Regions from separate parts of the Halalkalibacter sp. HAAS-P013 genome, predicted to be linked through region 1. Evidence: riboswitches for the same ligand, from Rfam matches in the RefSeq annotation. Region 1 holds a riboswitch; each other region holds the start of a gene.

Region 1 (4,787 bases):
AAGGACGCGAACTTGTTTAATTTGGTTTTGATCTGCTTGTACTGGTTCAAAGATTGGTATTAAGACAACTCTTTGACAGCCTGGCGGGTAATCCAAATACGTTGCATTCGGGCAAGCTGCAATTCGTGGCGTGACCGCATCCCTTGTTGGACCAGCTAAATTCCCCGTTTGCGTACCGAGAACTGTTCCTACTTTTAGTTCAAACTCATACCCATTTCTTAGGTCGGTTTCGTAGTTTCTAGCACCAGTCCCTGTCAGCGCGATTGCTCCAAAGTTTCCGCTTGCAGAATCGCTTACTTTTAACGTTTGAACTGCACCGAAGGACAAATCCATAGAAGGTTGAACGCCTAATGGAATGGCACCTTTCCCCGACGAAAGTGGCTGAAGCTGGACAGCCGCACTCGCTTGAATCAATGGCTCTTTGATTCCAAGTGCTTTAGCAAAAAACAACGTTCCTTTTTGGCTTCCGATTACTTCAACTAAGGAGTTACTTTGATTAATGCTCGTTTGAAAATGGGCTGGCTCTCCATTATTCATCAGAATTGTTTGTCGAGCTATCTCCATTGATTTATCACGATTTTCGGGGAGTTCTTGAGCCGCAGCTAGCACGGCAGCATCTGCAATCTTTTGAAGTCTACTTTTTTCAAGATAAAGAGACCCCATATCAATAACTAATGCCATAAAGCCTATAAACATCGTCATACATAATGCAACTAAAACAATGACCGCTCCCTCTTCCTGCTTAAGAAACCTCTTCATCCTCATTCCACCCTCATCACCGTTTTGGATCTAACTGTAAGAGGGTCAGGTAACACACTTCTGAATAAAGGAATCGAAAAGGAAATAGGATATGATAGATCTATCGTTACATACGAACCTCGTGTCCGGCTTGTTGTAATGGGCGCAATGGTTATATTTTCAGCGCGTAATGAAGGCGACGCTTCTTTAATGCGTAATACCACTTCCGCATTTGTCCCACCAACACTAGCTACTCTAGCCCCTTCCCGACTAGCATGCTCAAGTGTCAAATACGCATGGAAAATCCGTCCAAAATCGATAATCCCAAATATCAAAAAAACAAGGATCGTGAGGGTTAATGCTAATTCAACAACTGCTTGACCCTTTTCTGACCGAATCACAGCAAATTCACTCCCGAATAGCACACAGTCCCCAACACGATCGCAACACCATATGGAAAGGCATGGTGCATTTCATCTTTATTTAATCCATCCAATGTTTTTAAACGAAGGGTGAAGAGAATGCGCTTTAATGAACTTAGTAATTCCTTTTTTGTTACTAATATAATGAGAGCAATGATTCCGCCAAATATAGCTGTATATAAGAAAGATCCGAAGACAAAAGCTGGTCCTTGCAGCGCTCCAATTGCCATAAGAAGTTTCACATCACCTGCTGCCATACCTCCTAATGCGTAAGGGATGACGAGTAAACAGAAGCCAATTAGTAGACCTAGGAAACTTAGTAGAAGACCTTCCCAGCCGTAAATGATGGTGTTAAGGATCAACCCTAATAGCATCGCTGGGAGGGTTACGATGTTAAGGATTTTACGATTTTTGATGTCTGTGAATAGGGAAATGCCTAGGGCTAGGAATAAGATAAATAATGTCATTGTGTATCACCTCGAAAAAAAAGCCTACTTCTCATGGAACAAATGCTCCTAAAAGTAGGCTTTTTAATTTAGTTAAGTCGTTTTAAAACTATTTAATCTTCACCAAATAATGAACCTCTAACAGCATCAAATACCTCTATTAGATCATCACGGAAGAACCCTAAAACCGCAACTACTCCAATAGCAATAACCCCCAAAATCAAACCATACTCAGTCATACCTTGTCCTTCTTCTTCTTTAAAAAACTTCATAACTTTGCTCATCATAATGTGAGTCCCCCTAAAAATGTTTTTTGTATAACTGCATAAAAAAATACTACTCCCCGAAGAATAGTATGTAAGTTACTATTTCCGGCAACTGGCTGGCATATCTAAGATAAAAGCCCCTATAGTTTTGCGTCCCAACGTTTCCACTGGTTTGCCCTTTTCATTATTTGTCTACAATCAACTGTGTAACATTATGTAAAATTACGGCGCTGTTTGTAATTTGATAATACATCTGCTTAGTCTGATCAACAATGACAAAATTCTTCATCTATTACATTATTTTGGTAATAACCTTATCAAAAACCTAACATATTGCCTGTTTTTCTCTAAAATATTCCTACCATTCCATAAATATCTAATATATCCAGCTTTTTAAGTTCGAAAAAAGGTCGTGCTTTGCTATGAAAATCATTTCTGAAAATAAAACTATTCAAACGCCAATTACCATTATGAAATATGAGACCTTCTATAAAAGGTTAAAAGGCTTGATGTTTCGTATTAAGCCAATTGTGAACGAAGGAATCCTCCTTGCACCTTGTAATTCGATTCATATGTTTTTTATGTTCTTTCCCATTGATGTTGTTTTTTTAAATGACAAGAAACAAATTGTCCATTTAAAAGAAAAAGTCCAGCCATGGACGATGATCTTCCCCATAAAACAGGCAACTTCTGTGTTAGAGTTACCTGCTGGCACGATATCCACCTACTCACTTCAAAGAGGAGATGCCATTGTGTTTTAACATAGAAAAAGCTAGCTATTCCTGTGTAGGATAGCTAGCTTACTTGCATATCATTTCCCTTTCAAAAACCCCTTCAACACATCCACTGAAACCGTCTGCGCTGCCGCACTATTCTCTTCCTGAATCGCCAAGTATACTTCCTTACGATGTATTTCGACATGTCTCGGGGCATCTATTCCGATCTTTACTTGATCGCCTTCAATGGCAATGATTTTCAGCTCAATGTCATCACCAATTTGAATCGCTTCTTTTATTTTTCTAGAGAGAACAAGCATTTACTTTTCCCCCTTCGCTGCTACAGGCTCTTTAAAAATAGCATGCTTCGTTTGATAATGACTGTCACTCATAAGCAGTTGTTTCCCTTTTTGTTTGTTCGTATTAATGATGACTGGTGCTTGAAGATTCGCTGTTGTATCGTTAAACGGCTCTTTTACCGTAAGCATAACAAATGTTGCTACATCTTCTGACCTTTCAATCTCAAGTGTTTCAAGAGTGGAGTTAGGTAGCTTCACTTGATAACCAGGGACAAATTCAAACGGACTAATCAAGATGAAGGCAACTTCTGCTGTTTTCGTTGATTGCAGGACAAAAAAAGGCGTTCCTTCTTCAAAAGGAAGAAGCACAAAAGAGGTCTCGCTTTCAAAAGCGGGAATCCCTTTTTCAAACGTAATGACTCTTTCTTCGTTTACTTCAATTTGACCTTGATATTTCGTTTCTAGTTTCATCGTATCCTCACTCATTCCATCTGTACTAGTTATTATTAGCTTCATTGTACCATAACACAATTCGTCATTCTTCTACGTAATTAATAGCTGTTTCTCAACAAAAAAATTCCCCACAAACAGCTTGCGTAGTGGGGAGCGGATTCTTATTGATTTTTTAATAATGCAATATCACGCTTGTTTGTTTGGGTTTCTTGGAATAGGAGGTTAATGTCAGCAGTCATTTTATAGTAGGAGAGCTCTAGCTTGTCAAAACGTTCATTCGTTTCTGTTCGGAGTGCTGTGATGTCTTCTGTGTTTTGAGCAGTCATTTTAATCAAAGATTCTAAAAGTCGTTCATGTTGGTTGAGACGAGTTTCTACCCTATCTAATCGTTCTTCGACTCTATCTAATCTCTGATCTACATTGTCTAACTTTTCTTCAAGCCTACCAAACCTAACATCGATCTGTTCAAACTGCTTGTCCATCTTCTCATTCATTTGTTTTAAAAGAGTTAAGATTTCCTTTTCCATCACATCCACCTCCAAATTATTATTGAGCACTAATCTCTCTATCAGTTTATGTCGAAGACGGGAAATTGTAAAGTCAGTCTTACTTCCGCTCTTATATTAAGCCATTATTCCCCAATTCCTTTGTCGATTTCCCGGGAAAGGTGTTACTTATTTCCTTAATAATGAAACAAATCCACAGGACGGTTTTGTTTAAAAGCCATGTGTTTGGTTCGCTTTTTAATTACCTGAACAACAAAAAAGCCGCAGTGCGTAGGCCACTGAAAAAGGTACGGTTTTGACCTTTTCCGTGGCCTCGCAGAGCGACTTCTCTACAACGCCATATTCACATTGCCACCAACAACTTGAAAAGACATTTGATTTTTTTGCTTTACGTACGTTTCTGTTTGCCATTTCGGAATGTCAATCTGTATTTCCTTGCGATCAACTTGAATTCCAACTGGCTTGTAATTTGCCTGTACAGAGACATCACTCGGTTGAAAATGAAACTTCACTCTGTCCATGGACAGAGGCATATATCCAAGAGTCGCTTGTTTCTCAGGGGGTTCGCTGTTCACCTTAGAAATTCTAGCAAGAGCACCTGTTCCATTTTCAATTCGCATCATTTGATCGCCTTGCTGCACAGTTCGGGAAATAAACTGAGCGGCTTTACTTTTGCCACTAGCTAAATATTCTTTATTTTGCCTTAGTGCAGGTACTAGATTGGCATCAGCAAATGCTTCTGTTTGATCAATATGCATCACAGCAGCTGTTTTGCTTATTTCAATCAGTCCATGATGCTCTTGGGTTATGTGTAGATCTGGACTTTGTTGTCTAATGTGAAGTCCAGGTCGATTGGAGCGGAGTCCAGTTAAGGCATCCGTTTGTTGTATGTGTAATGAAGGTAGCCTCATCCTACTCTGCTCCTCTCTGATTAACGTAAG
Region 2 (4,787 bases), on a different contig from region 1:
GAAACAAATCTATCGCACCTTCAAGAAGATAAAATTCCTTTTCGACTGACGCATTTTGAGCAATTGTTTTTTGGCTGTATGTAGTTTGAGTTAACATGGACAGACCAACAATCGATATAAAGACAATCACAAAAAGAATGAGGATTAAAGCAGCCCCTTGTTCAGATTGAATATGCTTATTCATTTTTTTCATCCTTTTCAATTAAACCGATTATAAAAAATAGTACTAGTAAGTTCGATACTTCTTCCTGACTTTTCAATTGCGAGAATGACCTCAACCAAATTAGGTCTGTCGCTGTCACCTTCCATGATCTCAAACTTACTGATATCTTCAGAAAGAATGTTGCCATTTTCACCAAGTCTCATCGTACCCTTACCGTCTATTTCTTCATACGTTAAATAAACATCAGAGCACCTATTTTCCTCTACATCATTTTCAGAAATACAAACCAATTCCCATTTATTTGCTGACTGAACTTTTGTCCAAACAACATTTTTATCACGCATTTTTTCTGTGATCCTTTCCATAATAAAACGCGCTTCTCGTTGTAGATCATTTTGCACTGAAACTTCTCTTTCTGTATTCATAGCTAATGAAACCATCATGACAATTGGGGTTGTGACAGCAACCATAATGACAATAGTGACAAGAAGCTCAATTAACGTTACACCGCGCTCGTTGTTAAAAAGCATCTTTCTTCACCACCGTTATTAGTTCAACCTCATTCAACTTCGTAAACATACCACTTTCAGGCCCAGAAGAGATAAGAGAAAAATTGGATACCTTTACTGAAACTTCGTTAAAGCTGAGATTAGCCGAATATGGAAGGACCGTTACCTCAATTGTATAGTCTCGTGAACTATTCAAGTTTTCTTTATAAATATTAGGTAAGCTATAATCAGCATCTGAGCAAGCTGCAGATTTACCTTCACTATTCCAACAATACACGCCTTCATGATGAAACCCACCGTCTGAGTCATTTAACCTGGCCTGTTCGATTACAGTCTGAGCAATATAGGCATTTCGTGTATCTTGGTCTTGACTGACAGTACGAGAAAACGTACCTGTCATAATCGTTAGTAGAGGAACGAGGATGATTCCAGCTATAACAATCGCCACAAGCAGTTCAATTAACGTTACACCTTTCTCATCTCCCATCCTACTACCTCCCTACCAAAAGCTTGTATACCAATTCCAAATATCAAATCCAAATAAATAGGCAGCTATCGTTCCAATAAAGATAAAAGGTCCAAAGGCAATCGGTTGTTTCCGTTTCACTACTCCTGTCAGCAACAAAATTCCACCAACAACAGCACCAGCAAATGAAGCAAGCACAAGACTCATGACCGTCAGCCAAGGACCAAGTGCAACCCCAATAGCTGCATAAAGCTTTATATCGCCACCACCCATGCCGCCACGACTGGCAATTGCGATTACTAGTAACAATACAAAACCAACAACCCCACCAGCTAGATAATACCAAAATGGCTCACTTCCAATAAATAAACGACTAATGAGTAAAACAACAAACATTGGTATAGTCACCACATTAAGGATCAGTTGTTCCCGAATATCCGTTAATACGGAAATAACTAATAAAACGGTAAGGATAAGAGCAGGGATCAACTCCCATTCAAACCCAACAAACGTATAGACAACAAAGACAGATGTAGCTGTCAACAGCTCTCCAAATGGATATAAAGGAGAGATCTTCACTTTACAATAACGACATTTCCCTTTTAAAAAGAGATAGCTGAAAACTGGTATTAGATCAAAAGCTGATAGCTTATGTTTACAATGTGGACAATGAGAAGGAGGGAAAGCAATCGATTCTTTTTTTAATAGACGAATGGCAACGACGTTGAAGAAGCTGCCGAGTAGTAGTCCTATACAAAAAACGTAAAAATCCATAATAAACAAATTAAACTTTCCCCCTTTTTTAAAATAGCTGTCGTAAATAGGACGACAGCTATCAAATATAACTTTCTATACTCTTGATCAAGGAGTACTATATGTTATAGTACCACTATTAGTTAATGTAACATTAGTAATAACATGCCAACTAGGGATATCAGATAAATACTCTGGAACTAAAGGTGACTCATTAGTAATTAAAGCTTCCCTATCTGCTGCTGCCGTTGGTAAATCATTATTAGGATCAATTAGATATCTATTAACTGCATCTTGAAGTAATTGGACATTCCTTACATCAGTATTAAGATCTGCTTCATCGGTACCCGACATCACCATCGGAATAACAATCGCAGCAATAATACCTAAAATAACAATAACAACCAATAACTCAATAAGTGTTAAACCTTTTTGATTTTTAAGACGTTTTTGAATAAGCTTTCTCATTCTATTTACTCCCCTTTTTCACCTTATAAATATATGTCAAAAGCAGGCGGGCCCACCGTGCTTTTTCGACCACAAAAATATCCACCTTTATCCAATAACAGCATATTTGGCATAAAAAAAGACCTCATTTACTACTAATTAGCAAAATCAAGGTCGGTTGCACCAGTTGCTCTATACGACTTAGGTGCCCACATACAAGTCATATTTCATCGCGTTCCAAATATGTAATATTGTTAAACTTAGTTTAATTTCATAGTGTCTTAATGTCAATACTATTATCCTACTAAACGGCAACATTCCAGTACTTTCAACAATTTTGTCAATATTTAAACTGGACTTTCGTCACACTTTTCCAAAAATTTCAGCAATTTTAAATCTCCTCTCCTTCTTTTTACCTATTTGCCCTTATCAAAAAAAGAACTCACTAGTTTTACCTAGTGAGCTCCTTTCCCCTTTTCACTCTACTCCTTCAACCACTTACCCCTTACAGAAGAAATAAAGTATAGAGAACCTGCAACAATAAGCATTTCATTCTTTTTTAATGCCTGTACTTCCTCTTCTAAAGCTTTCTGCCAATCATCTTCAAAACGTTTATTTATTACAGATGCTTGTTCGTATAATGCCTTACTAGTAGCTGCTCGGAAGAAATCAAAGCTAGTAAATGTAAACGAGGCATTCATTCGTTCAAACGGCTTTAATAAAATACCCATATCTTTTTCTTTCGTTGCCGCAAGTAAAAAACGATATGTTTGTTCTGGGTAATGAAGCGTGAGCGTTTTTTCTAGCGATTCCATCCCTTCTTTATTATGCGCACCATCAATCACGATAAGTGGATCTTCGCTTACTTGTTCAAAACGCCCTATCCAAGTTGTTGCACGTAATCCTTTGCAAATCGAAGACATAGGAATACCAAAATTATAATTCTCCACCAATATTTCCAAAGCTCTTATCGCTACGGCCGCATTTTCTCTCTGATGTGGCCCAGACATTTGAATGGTTACATCATTTATTTGGTTATTCATTCTTTCATAAGAGAAAACTTGAAATCTTCCTTCAATTCGAATTAAGGTTTCGTTAAAATCAATTCCAAGTTGCGTATAAGGAGCCCCAACATTGCGCGAAACATCCCCTATAATCTCCTGAGCCTTTTTTTGCGAGACACCTGATACGATCGGAACACTTGGTTTTATAATCCCTGCTTTTTCAGATGTGATTTCAGGAAGCGTTTCCCCTAATATGTGCATATGGTCAAACCCGATTGATGTAATGACTGACACTAATGGAGTAATAACATTGGTTGAATCATACCTACCGCCTAAACCGACTTCAAGTAAAACAATGTCTGGCTTAGCAATCGTAGCAAAGTAATAGAAAGCAATCGTTGTGATGACTTCAAATTCAGTAGGGCTTCCAAGTTCGGTACTCGCTAATTCTTCAACTAACGGTCGAATTTGTTTTCCAGCTTCAACTAGTGCTGCCTCCTCAATAGGGTTTCCGTTAATCGAAATCCGTTCTTCAAAACACTCAATGTACGGGGATGTAAAAGTTCCTACTTTATAACCAGCTTGTTCGAGAACATGTCTCATAAAGCTTACAGTCGAGCCTTTGCCATTCGTTCCACCTATATGAACTGCTTTTATTTTTTGTTCAGGATGTTCAAGACGCTCAAGCATCCACTCCATTCGTTTTAATCCTGGTTTTATTCCAAATGGGAGCAACGAATGGATCCATTCAATCACTTCTGTTCCTGTTTTCACTGTAGACCCCAACCTTCTTTCGAAAAATCTTCTCTTAATAGTACCTTAGAAGCCTATTGAATGAAATGCGATCATCTTTTTAAAAGAAATAATGATCTCACCAATTATAAACTTAAAAGAAAGAAAGCCCAAAGAGCTTTCTTTCTTTTTCATTATGCTTTTAACTCAGCTATTCTTTCTTGCACCGTTTCGCGTTTAGCGATATAGTCAGCCTGCTTGGCTTTTTCTTCTTCAATCACTTTTGCAGGTGCTTTTGCAATAAAGCCTTGGTTTCCTAATTTCTTTTCAACACGTTCAACTTCTTTATTTAATTTATCCAGTTCTTTTTCTAATCGAGCAATTTCAGCATCTAAATCTAGTAACCCAGCAAGAGGTAAAAATAATTCTACACCTGAGAGAACTTGTGACATTGACTTTTCAGGCGCCTTCACATCTATTCCTATATCAAGCTTACTCGGATTACAGAACTTTTCAATATAGCTTTGGCCTCGTGTTAATTTCCCTAACACATGATCATCTTTAGCATGAACGAGTAACTCAATTTGCTTGCTCATTGGAACGTTTAGCTCCGCTCTCGTATTACGAACAGAACGAATCATTTCCTTAAGCAGTTCCATATCCTCTACGGCCTCTTCGAACATATATGCTTCCTGCTTCTTAGGCCATGCAGC
Region 3 (4,787 bases), on a different contig from region 1:
CGCTTAAAAAAGATCCGTTGTACACCCACCCAATTAGAAAACTCATTAATATGGCTGGAACAACTACATTTTGCCTAAATAACATTGTTAAAATAATTAAGCATGTTCCGGCTAAATATAACCAGTGTGCAATTGTTAATTCCATTGTTCTAATCTCCTTTATACGGATTTTAGAAGAAACGATACCATCCTATGCAGGAGCCCAACATGATGTGAAAGCGGTCATATACGTACACTTGAATAAAAGACATTATAGAAAAACAATGATATAATTTGTACGTTAATTTTATAGTGCTTAATTTGAGGAACTAGGTGATTTTATGGATTTTACGATTAATTATTTATCCTTCTTTGTCGTTCAAGTCGACGGACAAGGAGAGCAAGCAGATAAGCGCTTTAAGCATTATCAAACATTAGATGAAGTGATGTACATAGATAGTGCGTTAAAAGAATTTCTTGATGGCGAATTAATGAAAGTCGCGAAAAGAAAAGTAGACCGGAACCCAAAGTCAGATTCAGTCCCAACGAAAATCGGTCGGTTTATTGTGGAACCAGGATATGATCTAGAAACAAACCCTAATTATAATATGTTTCATCGAATTCGTTCAGCTGCTTCAATAGATGATTTTAAAAATAGCAGTGAAGAGTTGGTTCAAGCTTATATGGATACAAGTGCGATAAGGGGAGGAGCACTACTTGTTCTTCGAGCTAAATTTAATAAATACTTTGATGAACCATTTGTCTTTGTTTTAAAATGTGATTTTGAACAAAAAGTAGCAACCATTACAGATGAAAAAACGATGATTCGTAACGTTGAACGAGCGATCACAACAAAAAACATGAAATCAATCCAATACCCCTACATGCCGGAAGAGGGTATGCTTGAAGAATGGGAGCTGAAAATCCACCAATCTTCTCATGCACGCTACTTCGAAGATTTCTTGAAATTCGTTGAGTATCACCAATCAATGCCAGAAATTATGAGAGAACAGGTCATACAATTCGCCCAACAGCACATCGCTGAAACGTATCAAGAAGAAAGTGAAGAACGGGTGAAGGAAGAGGAATACATTGAAGCATGGGCAAACACACCAAAGCGTGAATTACAGGAGAAATGGACGACAGAGCAGGTGGTAGAAGCCTCTGCCCACCTTGTCGAGCAAGCCCCGGAAATTAGTCTTAGCTTTAAATTAGATGAGGTTCAAGTGAAGGGGCTATTATCTGACTTTGGTGAAAACATTCACATTGCGAAGGTGAATGGGAAGTATGTGTTGTTAGTGGAAGGGTTCAGCCTAAATTTTGAGAAGGGGCATTCGCCAGTGGAGTTTTTGAAGCCTGAGAGCTTGGAGGACGTGTTGAGGAAGATTGGGAAGTAGGGAGAAATAGCGCTTAAAATAAAGGTTTTTGAGCCCAATTGTGACCCCAATTATGACCGCTGTTTGATCAAAAAAATCAATTGAAAAGGTTTCCTATATTACAAGGCACTCAATATGTGAGTGTAAATCCTCCGCTTTGAAGAATTAGAGAAAGTTGTTGATCCTTTAACGGTTGTTAAAGAAAAACTAAATGAATTAAAAAATGAACTTGCAGATAATTTGTTAAAGAAGTTAAGGGAAGTTCACTGGATGAAATTTGAGGATATAGTTGTTGAGTTGCTAACAGAAATGGGATATGGGGATGGAAAAGTTACACAAAGATCAAACGACGAAGGGCTAGATGGTGTTATCAAAGAAGATAAACTAGGTCTTGATAATATCTATGTTCAAGCTAAACGTTATGCTGCAAGAAAGGGTGTGTTTATTACAACCTCTTACTTTACAGAAAATTCCAGACAATATGCTGAACGATTAGAAGCAAAGAAAATTATATTAATAGATGGAACAGAATTGGCAAAATTAATGATTGATCATAATGTTGGGGTAGATATTAGTAATACATTTGTTGTGAAGTCTATTGACTATGATTATTTCAAGGATGAATAATAAGAAGTATAATTTCATGAACCATATTACTGAAAATTAGAGGTTGTAAGGATAGGGAAGTTTTTATACTAGGTACTTTTTATCGTTCCCATATGAGCTTTAAAGTGGAGAATCGAACCATATACACATGTTTTTTAGAGTTCCTTTGGAACGCGAAAATTATTTGCCGGGATTACCGGTACTTTGTTCTTTTTAGGACCTGTTCTGAATATAGGTTCAATCCGGATTATCAATGAATTTCTTAGGGACTCTAAACTTCCATCTCTGGTCTCAGCTAAAAGCTATTTCATAGGCTTTTCCGCATGCCTGATATGGCAAACTTATCGAAAGGTAAGGGCGTAAAGCTATGAGTCTAAGGTTTGTAATAACTAGGATTGCCAGGCTGCCATAAATGTTAGAATTTAATATTTTTGACAGTTGCTGTTTAATAAATAGCAGCTTTTTTTATGGTAAAACGGTTATAAATGGTCATTATTTCAAACTCTTTATTCGTTTTAGGAGGATATTACTACAATGTTGAAAGATGAAAAAAGTTATTCAAATATGGTTCTTGAATATTTAGATACAGGTCATTATATTTATCAAGATGGAAAATTAGTTTATGTAAATAAAGCCTTTTCCTCTCTTTTTGGTTATTCAAAAGAAGAAATTTTGGAAAAAGAATTTACGATATATGATTTATTTTCCTCTGAGGATATTCCTTTCATTCAAAGACAGCTCACTAAGAGAATCAATCAAGAAATAAAGAGCGTTCGATATCAGGCTTGTGGAATAAAGAAGGATGGAAGTTTTGTTGATGTCGATATGCATGGAACAACAGCAGAGCTGGATGGAGAACAAGTTATTATCGGAACAGTGATGGAGATGACCCATCAAAGAGAGTTTCTAAAGAAGTTATCAGATAGTGAGCAACGCTACAAGTCCCTTTTGTATGATAATAAAGATGCGATTTACTCTATGGATCTAAAAGGAAATTACCTTGAAATGAATCCGTCAGGTGAAAGACTTACAGGTTACACGGAAAAAGAAATGGTAGAAGGTTCTTTTCATTCTCTCATTGCACCAAAAGATCTAGAAAAAACGATCGCGTATTTCGAAAAAGCAAAGCAAGGAATGACTCAAAACTATGAGATTCAATTCTTTAACAAGAAAGGTCAGTGTCTTGACATTCATGTGACCAATTCGCCAATGTATGTCGATGGACAGATTGTTGGGGTTTACGGCAATGCTAAAGATATTACCAAGCAGAAGCAGACAGAACAACAACTGCGTGAAAAACACGATGAATTAGAGTTAATCTTTCAAAATACATCGGATGCCATCTTTATGATTGCCCACGATGGCAGCATCATAAAAGCGAATAGTCAATTTGTCAAAATGTTTGGTTGGACAGAAGATGAGCTCAGGCAATCTCCCGAGCATACGATTATACCTGAACATTTTAAAAAAGATCAACAGGCGCTGCTTCGTAAGTTCAAAGACGGAGAATCTATTTCTGATCATGAGGTTCAGCGAGTTCATAAAAATGGAAAGAACATTGATATTTTAGCTTCCTATAAGGCTGTTAAGCACCCTGAGGCTGTGGCAATTGCTATTTATAAAGATATTACGGAACAGAAAAAATTACAGAATCAGCTCATTGAAAGTGAACAACGTTATAAGTCCCTTTATGAATATAACTATGATACCGTTTACTCAATGGATTTAGAAGGTCATTTTATAGAGGCAAATCCATCCTGTGAGAAGTTAACAGGCTATACCACCCAAGAAATACAGAACATGTCTTTTCATTCCATGATTTCAGTAGAGGATTTACAAAAAACACTTCAGTACTTTGAAAAGACCAAAGAGGGATCACCGCAAAATTATGAAAGTGCAATTATTAATAAGCAGCGACAAAAAGTTTATATTAATGTAACGAATGTTCCTATTTATGTCGATGGTGAGGTTGTCGGTATTTTTGGAATTGCAAAAGACATTACAGAACAAAAGAAACAGGAAAAAGAAATTGAATATATGGCATACTATGATCAACTGACAGGACTTCCAAATCGAACATTATTTCGTGATCGACTCCATCAAGCATGGAAGCACTGTCAAAAAGAAAAGGATTTAATGGCTGTCCTATTTTTAGATTTAGATGGCTTTAAATCGGTGAATGATTCACTGGGACATCAAACTGGGGATCAATTATTAAATGAACTGTCAACTAGGCTGCATGGATTTGTTGACAGTGATCATACGGTTGCTCGACTGGGAGGGGATGAATTTACAATACTGCTTCCTGAGATAAAGGAAATAGAAGATGCTACAGATGTAGCCCAAAAAATCATTCATGCGTTAAAAGAACCGTTTGTTTTTCAAGATATTGAGTTTCATTTAACTGTTAGTATTGGACTTTCCTTTTATAATGGAGAAGATGATCTCGATGTTGAGACAATCATTAAGCAAGCAGATACCGCGATGTACCATGTTAAGGAACGGGGAAAGAATAATTATGCGGTGTTTAAACAAGAGTTGGATCAGCAATCGTTAAGAAAAGCCATCTTAGAAAATGATTTCCGCCAAGCATTAGTGAAAAAGGACTTTGTGCTAGAGTATCAGCCTATTGTAGATATTACATCAGGGGAAATGGTTTCCATGGAGGCACTCGTTCGATGGAATCATTGTAGTTTAGATCTTATTTCGCCAGCTGAATTTATTCCACTAGCAGAAGAAAAAGGTTTAATTATCCCACTCGGAGAATGGATCTTAAGGACAGCCTGCCAGCAGTGCAAGGATTGGCATGACAAGGGATTCTCCCCA

The links. Region 1 has a riboswitch for cyclic di-GMP ahead of AC1FXP_RS16320 (Flp family type IVb pilin). Riboswitches for the same ligand answer to the same signal wherever they lie in the genome.
Region 2: it holds a riboswitch for cyclic di-GMP, as region 1 does, so the genes downstream of both, AC1FXP_RS09420 (type II secretion system protein) here and AC1FXP_RS16320 (Flp family type IVb pilin) in region 1, are expected to answer to the same signal.
Region 3: it holds a riboswitch for cyclic di-GMP, as region 1 does, so the genes downstream of both, AC1FXP_RS00275 (PAS domain S-box protein) here and AC1FXP_RS16320 (Flp family type IVb pilin) in region 1, are expected to answer to the same signal.

Annotation. Positions count from the first base shown of each region.
Region 1 covers NZ_JBWQTU010000012.1:99,982-104,768, forward strand. Annotated here, with positions in the region: gene AC1FXP_RS16305 (pilus assembly protein TadG-related protein) at 1-759, opposite strand, end outside; gene AC1FXP_RS16310 (TadE/TadG family type IV pilus assembly protein) at 762-1,139, opposite strand; gene AC1FXP_RS16315 (A24 family peptidase) at 1,136-1,627, opposite strand; gene AC1FXP_RS16320 (Flp family type IVb pilin) at 1,720-1,893, opposite strand; cyclic di-GMP riboswitch class I at 1,977-2,059, opposite strand; gene AC1FXP_RS16325 (DUF192 domain-containing protein) at 2,295-2,633, shown strand; gene csrA (carbon storage regulator CsrA) at 2,684-2,908, opposite strand; gene fliW (flagellar assembly protein FliW) at 2,909-3,358, opposite strand; gene AC1FXP_RS16340 (hypothetical protein) at 3,502-3,867, opposite strand; gene AC1FXP_RS16345 (DUF6470 family protein) at 4,176-4,757, opposite strand; gene flgL (flagellar hook-associated protein FlgL) at 4,778-4,787, opposite strand, start outside.
Region 2 covers NZ_JBWQTU010000005.1:229,042-233,828, reverse strand. Annotated here, with positions in the region: gene AC1FXP_RS09440 (hypothetical protein) at 1-184, opposite strand, end outside; gene AC1FXP_RS09435 (PilW family protein) at 199-693, opposite strand; gene AC1FXP_RS09430 (prepilin-type N-terminal cleavage/methylation domain-containing protein) at 683-1,159, opposite strand; gene AC1FXP_RS09425 (prepilin peptidase) at 1,172-1,912, opposite strand; gene AC1FXP_RS09420 (type II secretion system protein) at 2,000-2,359, opposite strand; cyclic di-GMP riboswitch class II at 2,502-2,585, opposite strand; gene AC1FXP_RS09415 (bifunctional folylpolyglutamate synthase/dihydrofolate synthase) at 2,821-4,116, opposite strand; gene AC1FXP_RS09410 (valine--tRNA ligase) at 4,269-4,787, opposite strand, start outside.
Region 3 covers NZ_JBWQTU010000001.1:45,458-50,244, forward strand. Annotated here, with positions in the region: gene AC1FXP_RS00260 (hypothetical protein) at 1-145, opposite strand, end outside; gene AC1FXP_RS00265 (DUF3900 domain-containing protein) at 321-1,376, shown strand; gene AC1FXP_RS00270 (restriction endonuclease) at 1,596-1,982, shown strand; cyclic di-GMP riboswitch class I at 2,286-2,372, shown strand; gene AC1FXP_RS00275 (PAS domain S-box protein) at 2,496-4,787, shown strand, end outside.